Anaerobacillus alkaliphilus: one gene and its partner. Each later gene encodes a partner of the first gene's protein in a complex. Links are inferred from orthologs where the notes say so. Each region holds a gene or a part of one and is shown on either strand. Other genes may lie near its edges.

What was found. Proteins that work in one complex are often made in the same cells at the same time.
Region 2: the proteins of sirA (region 1) and dnaA are in contact, whole or in part, in a crystal structure (PDB 4TPS), measured with the Bacillus subtilis proteins. The link is inferred for Anaerobacillus alkaliphilus from one-to-one orthologs.

Annotation. Positions count from the first base shown.
Region 1 is NZ_QOUX01000046.1:199,021-205,382, forward strand. Bases 2,021-4,743 are described here. They hold sirA (sporulation inhibitor of replication protein SirA), read right to left. Parts: upstream 3,741-4,743; coding sequence 3,300-3,740; downstream 2,021-3,299. Other genes in these bases: mnmH (tRNA 2-selenouridine(34) synthase MnmH), read right to left, coding at 2,021-2,905; DS745_RS16190 (YneF family protein), read right to left, coding at 2,977-3,189; tkt (transketolase), read right to left, coding at 3,927-4,743. Also shown: DS745_RS16180 (ABC transporter transmembrane domain-containing protein), read right to left, coding at 1-1,653; more of mnmH, read right to left, coding at 1,826-2,020; more of tkt, read right to left, coding at 4,744-5,927; DS745_RS16205 (DUF896 domain-containing protein), read right to left, coding at 6,045-6,287. UniProt on the Bacillus subtilis protein: Inhibits DNA replication initiation during sporulation, preventing overinitiation and thus enforcing diploidy; probably the main regulator of sporulation replication initiation under Spo0A control.
Region 2 is NZ_QOUX01000021.1:178,125-182,014, reverse strand. What follows is about bases 1-2,860. They hold dnaA (chromosomal replication initiator protein DnaA), read right to left. Parts: upstream 2,177-2,860; coding sequence 824-2,176; downstream 1-823. Other genes in these bases: dnaN (DNA polymerase III subunit beta), read right to left, coding at 1-574. Also shown: rpmH (50S ribosomal protein L34), read left to right, coding at 3,099-3,236; rnpA (ribonuclease P protein component), read left to right, coding at 3,479-3,829; membrane protein insertion efficiency factor YidD, read left to right, coding at 3,832-3,890. UniProt on the Bacillus subtilis protein: Plays an essential role in the initiation and regulation of chromosomal replication. ATP-DnaA binds to the origin of replication (oriC) to initiate formation of the DNA replication initiation complex once per cell cycle.

The DNA of each region.
Region 1 (6,362 bases):
TCTTTGAATGATTTCTCCGCCTTCTAACACGATAATAACATTTGCATGTTTGATCGCACTTAAGCGGTGGGCCGTAATCATTGTCGTCTTACCGTGACGTAACTCTCGTAATGCATCTAGAATCGCTTCTTCTGTTTTTGCATCTACTGCTGATAAGCTATCATCTAAAATTAGCACTTCTGGATTCGCGATAAGTGCCCTTGCAATCGAGATTCTTTGTTTTTGTCCACCAGAAAGGGTAACCCCACGTTCCCCAACGATCGTTTCATAACCATCAGGAAGTTGAACAATATCATGGTGAATAGAAGCCAACTTCGCCGCTTCAATAATATCTGACATAGATGCATTAGGTTTTGCAAAGGCGATATTATCGGCTATCGTTGCGGAAAAGAGAAAATGATCTTGAGGCACATACCCTATTGATTTACGCAGCGCATCTAGTGAATAATCTTTAATATCTCGTTTTGAGAAATAGATACCTCCATCTGCAATGTCAAATTGTCGCATGAACAATTTCATCAAAGTAGTTTTCCCACTACCAGTACGACCTACAACACCAAGGGTTTCACCTTTTACTAAGCTAAAATCAACATTTTTGAGAACAGTCTCTTTATCCGAATATGCAAAACTATTAATTTTATATTGAATATCACCTACAGGTTGTTGTTCAAGTGGCTCGTTTACATCTGTAATATCAGCATTAACACTTAATAATGAAGATACGCGATTATATGAGGCACGACCTCTTTCGACAATATTAAAGAGCCAGCCAAAAGCAAGCATTGGCCATATTAATAGACCTAGGTAAATCGTAAAGCTCGTTAACTCTCCTATGGATAAATCGCCTGCAACTACGTACTTCGCTCCGAAAAAGATGGCTAAGAAATATGATATAGAAACAACTAGGGAAATCGTCGGATCAAATAAAGCATCCACTCTTGCAACTGAAATATTTTTGTTTACTACATCCTCTGATTTTCTTCTGAATGACTCAACATCATCACTCTCATAGCCAAACGTCTTAATTACACGAATTCCAGACATACTCTCTTGAACTTTATCATTCAACCCTGAAAAAGCAGCCTGCGCTTTACCAAATCGCTCATGAAGCAATGATCCATAATAACTTGTAGCAATTGCCATAATCGGCATTGGAATTAATGCAATTAGAGTTAGTTTCCAACTGATTGTTGCTGCCATGGTAATAATAACAAAACTCCCCATTAATAAAGAGTCTACTAGTGTTAAAACACCAACCCCAGCTGTTTGCTCGATTGCCCTTATGTCATTTGTCGAATGTGCCATAAGGTCTCCTGTTCGTCTTTTGTGATAAAAGTTTGGTGACATTTTTGTAAAATGCTCGTAAAGCTGATTACGAAGCTTCCTAGCTAGACGAATAGAAGCACCAAATATCATAATGCGCCAAAAATAACGAAAAATATAAACAGCTACTGCAACTCCTACTAAGACTCCACCCCAAGTAAATAATATCGAAGACGTCAAGGTATTACCTTCAATATGGTCTACAATGACTCCAACAATGTAAGGGGGGATTAGTGAAAGGAAGGAAACAAATGCCAGCATGAGAATACCCCAGATATACTTCCTTTTCTCCTCCTTAAAGAACCACATTAAATCTAAAAAGACTTTCATATTTCTCTCCTCGTGTTCATTAATTTTATTTTTCACATAGAACATCCTAATTTTATCAGACAATTGTAAATGTTAGAAGTAGAAAAATTTCTATAATCGAAATAACCCGAGAATTGTCGTGGTAGACAACTTGCTCAAGTTCTTTTCTTTAAGTGCTAAAAAAAGAATGGTTTTAAACCATCCTTCGGAAGCAATCAATTTGCTTATCGGCTATCACTTGTTTTACTTTAGCTACTGCATCATAGATATCGGTAAAATTCACATGGACAATTTCTTGATGCTCCTGCCGCATCGAATGATCATACCTTGGGTCATAGTAGTGGGTAAGTAACATTACAAAGGCTTTTTCATAATCACGTTTTAAGAGTAGGTCGTGGATTTCATTACCGACATGTTTTTGCATTCGCTTCTTAATAATTAAAAACGCCTCAATAATTCTATTTTGATTGTTATTTGGTTGATAAGTTTCTAATAAATGTTGTACACGTTCCATAAACGGATATTCTAATTCGATACGAACTCCTTTTCTCTTTCCAGCCATAATAAAATCAGGAACAACGATATTACCAATTCGCTTACTTTCAGATTCAATTAGCAAATAAGGACTGTGGTAATAACGATCTAACTCACCAACCAAAAGTAATTCAAATTCTTTTTGACTTCTACTTTTTAAGCCAATTCCACCGAAGGCAGAACCCCGATGACTAGCTAAATCTTCAAGGTCAATTACTGGATACCCTTCAAGTTTCAAACGCCGTAACACATCCGTTTTCTTTGTTCCAGTGTTTCCAGATAAAACATAATAGAATTTCAGTCTTTCTGCATGCGTTTGTAACCTTGTCGTGATATTTTCCCGGTAAGCCCTTATACCTCCATCCAACTGTAAGCAGTCTATACCTAGCATATTTAAAGTCGAAACAACGCTATTACTTCGCATTCCACCTCTTGCACAAACTATCACAATTCTTTTTGTTGAGTATGAAGACCTAAGATTTAAGATTAAATCAAAAATTCCTTGAATTTTCTTTGAAAAAAAGTCTAGACCTAATCGAATTGCTTCTTCTTTCCCCATCTGCTTATAAACTGTCCCTACTTTTGAACGTTCATCATTATCAAAAATTGGTAGATTAATTGAAGAAGGCATAGAAAATTCCTGATACTCTCCAGGTGAGCGTACATCTACTGTTACATATTTATTAGGATCCCAAGATAAAACATCAACTTTTGGAATTTGAAATTGATTATCATACATGTTCATCATCCTATACCCTATGGATTTCATTAATACGAAAAAACACCCCATTACGGAGTGCTTGTCCTATATTATTTCATTTGATTGTTCATTGCTTTCATCATTTGTGTGATTTTCTTTTGAGATGGGTTCATACCCATTTGCATCATCATCACGCGTAACATCTTTTCATTAATAGGTGGGTTTTTCTTAAGATAGTTCATCATTGTTTTGCGGGCAATAAAAAAGCCAATCGCAACACCGGCAATTAAAGAAAGCACGCCGATTAAAATATTAATCCACATTCTCTATTTCCTCCTTATAGTTATGTCTATTGAATAGACATTCATACATATACGTCCAATTCATTATAACCTAATAAATTATTGAATAAAAGTATTTATTATCTATGGTCTTAAATATAATTCACCTGTTTTACTGGATTTAACCAACCGTAGTTACGGTTTTCAAAGTCCATAGCAAAGAATGCAGGATTAATTTGACGTAATACTTCAAAAAAGACTGTTTCCGCTTGGTAACTACCACTAGCTGAAATTGTCAACATATTTCCATGATCCTTTAAAACAGCCTTACTCTCCAATGCCTTAATGTCTATGTAATAATGTTCTTTTAGTACGTAAAAATCATTACGTATCCTTAAAGCTTTATCGAGATTTTTTTTAATTTGAAGTGTCGGTATTGTACCACTTATATAATTAATTTGCTTTTGAGCAATTGTTCTTAGGTCTTTTTTTGCAGTTTCACCTTCAACAAAAAGTTGATATATCAGCCACTCTTTACCAAAATAGTTAGAAGCAATTTCAGGCTTCAATAAATAAATGTAATAATGCCTCATTTATTATTCCCCCAATCATTTCGTTTGATCACATGTATTACAAAGGTATTATCCTTACTATAAAGCATGTCCAAAGAAATGATTGTCACATAACGGAGAAATTGCCCACTACTTTTGTCGTTTAAAGGAACTCTCTCGAAGTAGGATTGAGGCTGACCAAATAAATTCAGTCAGCCCCTAATAACATTATTTTGCTAATGTTTCTTTAAGTTTTGCAATAACATTCGCAACAGTGAAACCATACTCTTCCATGATTTTCTCTCCAGGAGCTGAAGCACCAAATTGGTCAATTGCAATTACTGCTCCTTTATCTCCTACATATTTATGCCATCCTAATGATGAGCCCATCTCAATACCTACACGAGCTTTCACATCCTGTGGGATTACCGAGTTTTTATACTCAGCTGATTGTTTTTCAAAGCGATCCCAACTAGGCATACTTACAACTGAAACGAAGATATTTTCTGTTTCTAGTTGTTTTTGTGCTTCTACAGCTAACTGTACTTCTGAACCAGATGCAAGTAACACACCTTGGATTGTACCCTTTGCTGGTGAAATAACATAAGCACCTTTTTTCACGCCTTCATAGGACAACTCTTTTGTTACTTCTTGAGTCATTAAGTCTTGACGAGATAGAACAAGGGCTGTTGGCTGGTCTTTACTCTCTACCGCAAGTTTCCATGCAGCAACTGTTTCATTGCTATCAGCTGGTCTGATGATAGAAATGCCCGGCATTGCACGAAGCGCAGCTAATTGCTCAACTGGTTCATGCGTTGGGCCGTCTTCACCCACAGCAATACTGTCATGTGTAAATACATAAGTTACCGGTAACTTCATTAACGCTGCTAACCGAATTGCTGCACGTAAGTAATCTGAGAATACAAAGAAGGTTGCACCAAACACTTTTACCCCGCCGTGAAGAGCCATTCCATTTAATGCAGATCCCATTGCGAATTCCCTTACGCCAAACCAAATATTTCGGCCGCTATAATTTTCTCTTGTAAAGTCACCTTCACCTTTAAGCATTGTTTTATTGGAAGAAGCTAAGTCAGCAGAACCGCCAAAGATTTGGTTAACGTTCTTTGCCAATGCGTTTAATGCTTCCCCTGATGAAGAACGTGTAGCTACATTATCTTTCCCGCCTTCATATACCGGTAAATTCTCATCCCATCCTTGAGGAAGGTCTCCGTTAATAGCTTGCTTTAATTCAGTAGCTAGTTCCGGATACTTTTCTTCATATTGGCGCATAAGTTCGTTCCACTCGAATTCTTTTGCTATACCTGCCTCTTTTACAGCAGCAAAAAGCTCTGTTACTTCCTCTGGTACATGGAACTCATTCTCATATGTCCACTTATATGTTTCTTTCGTAAGTTTTACTTCATCTTTACCAAGTGGAGCACCGTGAGAAGCAGACTTTCCACCTTTGTTAGGAGAGCCATAACCAATTGTAGTCTTTACTTCAATTAATGTTGGACGGTCATCTTGCTTCGCAAGTTCAATAGCTTTATTTATTTCAGTAATATCATTTCCTTGCTCAACACGGATGACTTGCCAGCCATATGCCTTATATCGATCTTCAACACTTTCACTAAATGAACGATTTAATTCGCCATCAAGTGAAATATCGTTTGAATCATATAGCACAACTAAACGACCTAGCTTTAGATGTCCTGCAAGAGAAGCAGCTTCCGCAGACACACCTTCCATTAAATCACCATCACCACAAATAGAATATGTATAATGATCAACCACTGGTAAATCTTCTTTATTATATTTTGCAGCTAAATGTCTTTCAGCCATTGCCATCCCAACAGCCATTGCCACCCCTTGTCCTAGAGGACCAGTTGTCGCATCTACACCTGGAGTATGACCATACTCAGGATGTCCAGGAGTTCTACTCCCCCATTGGCGAAAGCTTTGTAAATCTTCTAGAGTAAGGTCGTACCCAGAAAGATGTAATAAACTATACAAAAGCATTGAACCGTGTCCTGCTGATAAAACAAAACGGTCTCTATTAAACCAATTAGGATTACTAGGGTTATGATTCATATACTTGGCAAAAAGTGCATAAGCCATCGGAGCAGCACCCATAGGCATCCCTGGGTGACCAGAGTTTGCTTTTTCAATAGAGTCAATTGATAATGTACGTATCGTATTAATTGCTAATTCATCAACGTGAACCGTCATAATAAGATCTTCCTTTCTCTTCCTCATTTAACATTATTCGTTTTTCATCATATACCTCTTTTATAAAATTAACAAGGATATCTATGGTAAAAACGGTGAATTTTTGTCGACTATTTACTAATGAGTTAATTTACGATCAATTGTTTGTTTACTTTCTTTTAATTTATCCGGTGTTACATCATTACCTTCCTCATCAACTACTTTAATTGAATGTAATTGACTGCTAAATGAAGATCGAAACGTTTGAATGTATTCCTGTCGCAGTTGCTGCTGTTCTTGCTTTTCTTCCATTGTAATACTTCCTGCTTTTGCTTTTTTTGAAAGCTCGTTAATCCGCTTTATTTTTTCACTTGATAACATTTTACTAATCCTCCATCTATTGTTTAGACCTATAGTAAAATTTACAGTAACAAACCAACGTTTTCAACCTTTCTG
Region 2 (3,890 bases), on another replicon or contig:
CAATTGCTGCTTTTCGCATTGCTAATCGATGACTATCTGTTGCAGTACAGATCAACTGCTTATTTTCAACTTGCCAGTTTACACCTGTCAAGATAGGGCGTGTTTCTGCAGTGGACACAGCGAATACTGTTTGTCGAATAATATTCTTCATTAAGTCATTTTGAACCTGGAATAGATTATCTTCTTCAATTTGAGGTAAACGAGGATATTCCTCAGGATCAAGACCATTTAAATTAAATACTGACGAACCGGATCGTAGCGTTGTTGCAAACTGATCTTGCACAACTACCTCAATTTTATCACTAGGTAACTTTTTTACAATTTCTGTAAAGAACTTTGCTTGAAGGACAATACTTCCTTCCTGAACAATATCAACTAGCTGCTGGTCATTTTCTTCTTTTGGTATAAAACACTCGATAGAAATATCAGAATCACTTCCAGTTAATGTAACTCCTTCATGGTCAGCGACAATTTTAATTCCAGTTAAGATTGGGATCGTAGTTCTAGATGAGATTGCTTTTGAAACATGCTGAACACTTTGAACAAAATAATCTCGATTAATGACAAATTGCATCATATACCTCCTGTTTTTAAGCAAAAAAATTTATGAGTAAGATTTAGTAATATTAATTATTTTTTTTAATAAAAAGTAGTAATAATAGTAATAGGGCCTGTGGATTTGTTGATAAGTTGAAATACCTTAAAGCTATCAGGTTTTCCACATGTTGATAACTTGTGAGTAAGTAAGAGACAGTTATCAACAAATTTCCGAAAAAAAATTGGAAGGCTAAATTCCTTTTAGGTAATAACCTTCACATCATCATTATATTTTTAGTTGTTCTTTAATTTCTTGAATCTGTTTTTGTAGATCAATATCACTAGTTAGCAGCTTTGAGATTTTTTCATGAGCATGAATGACGGTGGTATGATCACGGCCACCAAATTCACTACCTATTTTCGGCAAAGAAAACTCAGTAAGCTCTCTAGATAAGTACATAGCGATTTGTCTAGGAAATGCTACACTTTTTGTTCGTTTTTTTGCTTTAAAATCATCAAGTTTAATACTGTAATGTTCACCAACCACGCGTTGGATATCACTAATTGTGATAACTTTTGGTTTTGAATTAGGAACAATATCTTTTAGTGCAACTGCGGCTAAATCGGCATTCATATCTTGATTAATTAGTGAAGAATAAGCAACAACACGGATAAGTGCTCCTTCTAACTCTCGAATATTTGTATCAATTTGATTTGCAATATATAGCATTACCTCATTAGGGATATCCAAGTTTTCAGCTTTTGCCTTTTTTCTCAATATTGCAATCCTTGTCTCTAAATCTGGTGGAGTAATATCAGTAATTAAACCCCATTCAAAACGAGATCTGAGTCGGTCTTCAAGTGTTGGAATTTCTTTTGGTGGTCGATCACTTGAAATGACAATCTGTTTACTGTCATCATGAAGTGCATTAAATGTATGAAAAAATTCCTCCTGGGTTTGTTCTTTTCCAGCCAGAAATTGAATATCATCAATTAAAAGAACGTCGACATTTCTGTATTTATTGCGAAAATTTACAGCTTTATTGTCACGAATTGAGTTAATAAACTCATTTGTAAACTTTTCTGAAGACAGATAAACCACCTTTGCATTCGGATTATGCTCAATTACATAATGACCAATTGCATGCATAAGGTGAGTCTTCCCTAATCCAACGCCCCCATAAATAAATAGCGGATTATAGGCTTTAGCCGGAGCCTCAGCTACTGCTAAAGAAGCAGCATGTGCAAAACGATTTCCAGCCCCGATAACAAAAGTGTTAAAAGTATACTTTGGATTAAGCATGTTCTTAGGTATTTCATCATTGTTTGTTACAACTTTCTGAGGAATTTTCGTGACATTCTCTACTAATTCATCTTCATCGTCTTCAATATTTTGAGGTATGACGATCTTTACTTTTAGTTCGGCCCCGGTAATATCCTGTAGTGTCTCAGCAATAAATTTAATATACCTGTTTTCTAACCAATCCCTTGCAAATTCATTAGGAGCAGTGATGGTTATTGTATCGTTTTGAATTATTTCAGCTTTTGTAGCTTTTAACCATGTGTCGAAACTTGGCTTACTAACTTTAGCTTCCATTGCTTCGAGTGCTTTATCCCATAAGTCACTTATATTTTGCAAAAATGCTCCCTCCTTACTATAAAATCTTGTATAAAAACAGTTTTATTCCAATAAAAACAGCTTGTACAACATATGTACAACCCGGATGAATAACGTTGAATAATTATTTAACTAACAAATGATGTGGAAATATATATAATATAGTAGAATAGTGTAGAAAACAAGCTTATAAACAAACTTGTGGACAAGCAATAAACAGCAAAAAGGAAATGTCCACAATGTTACTCACAGGATGTGGATAACTATTGAAAGTTAAAAAATATCCACGGGTGAAAACATAACCATAATATCAGAAAAAACATTGATAATCAATGGTTTTAACGTACTTATCCACATCTATCTACACCTTGTGTTTTGGAGTTGTCCACAACACAAGATACTGTGTGAAACTTGTCAGTAAGTGAGGAACAAGCGAAAAAATTGTCAAAAAAGTTATCCACATGGCGTTTTGCTTAAAAAGTGGTTATGTTGTTTAAGGAAAATAAAATGTAGAATTTTGGCTGTTAATGTAGGGAGTGTTGGAGGATAATATGATCCCAAGCTCGTAAAAAAATACTTGGTTGTAAAATGTAGAGAAAAAATCATAAGCAAAAATGTAGCTATAGAATTATTTTTTTGAATTTAAAATGAGGAAGAAAAAATATAGATCTAAATAAGTGAATGCTCAGGTAACACAGTATTTTCTCAACTATATATCTTAGAATAGAAGGAGTAACTTTCTCGGTGAAGATTAATGAAGAAAAATTTACATTTTACATCATTCGTAATAAGGCTTATTATTGATAGGTACTTTGTTGTGTGGGACAGGCTCAAAATCCCACAAATAACATTTTTTTAAGAGAGACTTGACAATTGGGGTAGATAGTCCTTATAATTTACAAGACTGTCTTATATCGAGTATATCCTCAGGGAGGTGTAATAAATGGGAAAACCAACTTTCCAACCAAACAATCGTAAGCGTAAAAAAGTACACGGTTTCCGTGCGAGAATGGCTACTGCAAATGGCCGTAAAGTATTAGCGCGCCGTCGTCGTAAAGGAAGAAAAGTATTGTCTGCATAGACCACTGTTGTCAGTGGTCTTTTTTCTAATTTCTGAGCAATATTGCTGGCAGATCTATTGCCAGTCTCTACATAAAAATTGTGAATACGCTACTTAGAAATAACTTTCTATATAATAGAGGTTTATAATTGATCTTTTTTGATAAGATGAAGAATATTATTAGGCTTATTTGATAACATTGAAAAAGCGTTTAATTTTTGGAAGGGAAGCGAAAGTTGCTTACTTCTAATGAGGTGTAAGGGTTGAAAAAGGAACATCGAGTTAAAAAGAACGAAGAGATTTCTCTTATCTTTAAAGAAGGAAAATCCGTTGCTAACAAGCAATTTGTATTATATATGCTTGAAAAAAAAGACCAAAATCATTTGAGATTAGGTGTATCTGTAAGTAAAAAGCTTGGAAATGCAGTTACTAGAAATCGTATAAAGCGTTTAATGAGGGAAGCTGTTTTCCAAATTAGTAAAGAACTTAAGCCATCATATGATTACCTGCTTATAGCGAGGATTCCTTCTGTAGAGTTGGATTTTCATGAAATGAAAAAAAGTATTACCCATGTGTTTTATCGAGGCTACGCATTTAAAAAGAAGGGTGAGTAATCTTGAAGTTTTTAAAAAAGACTTTAATTGGGATTATCCTTTTTTATCAAAGGTACATATC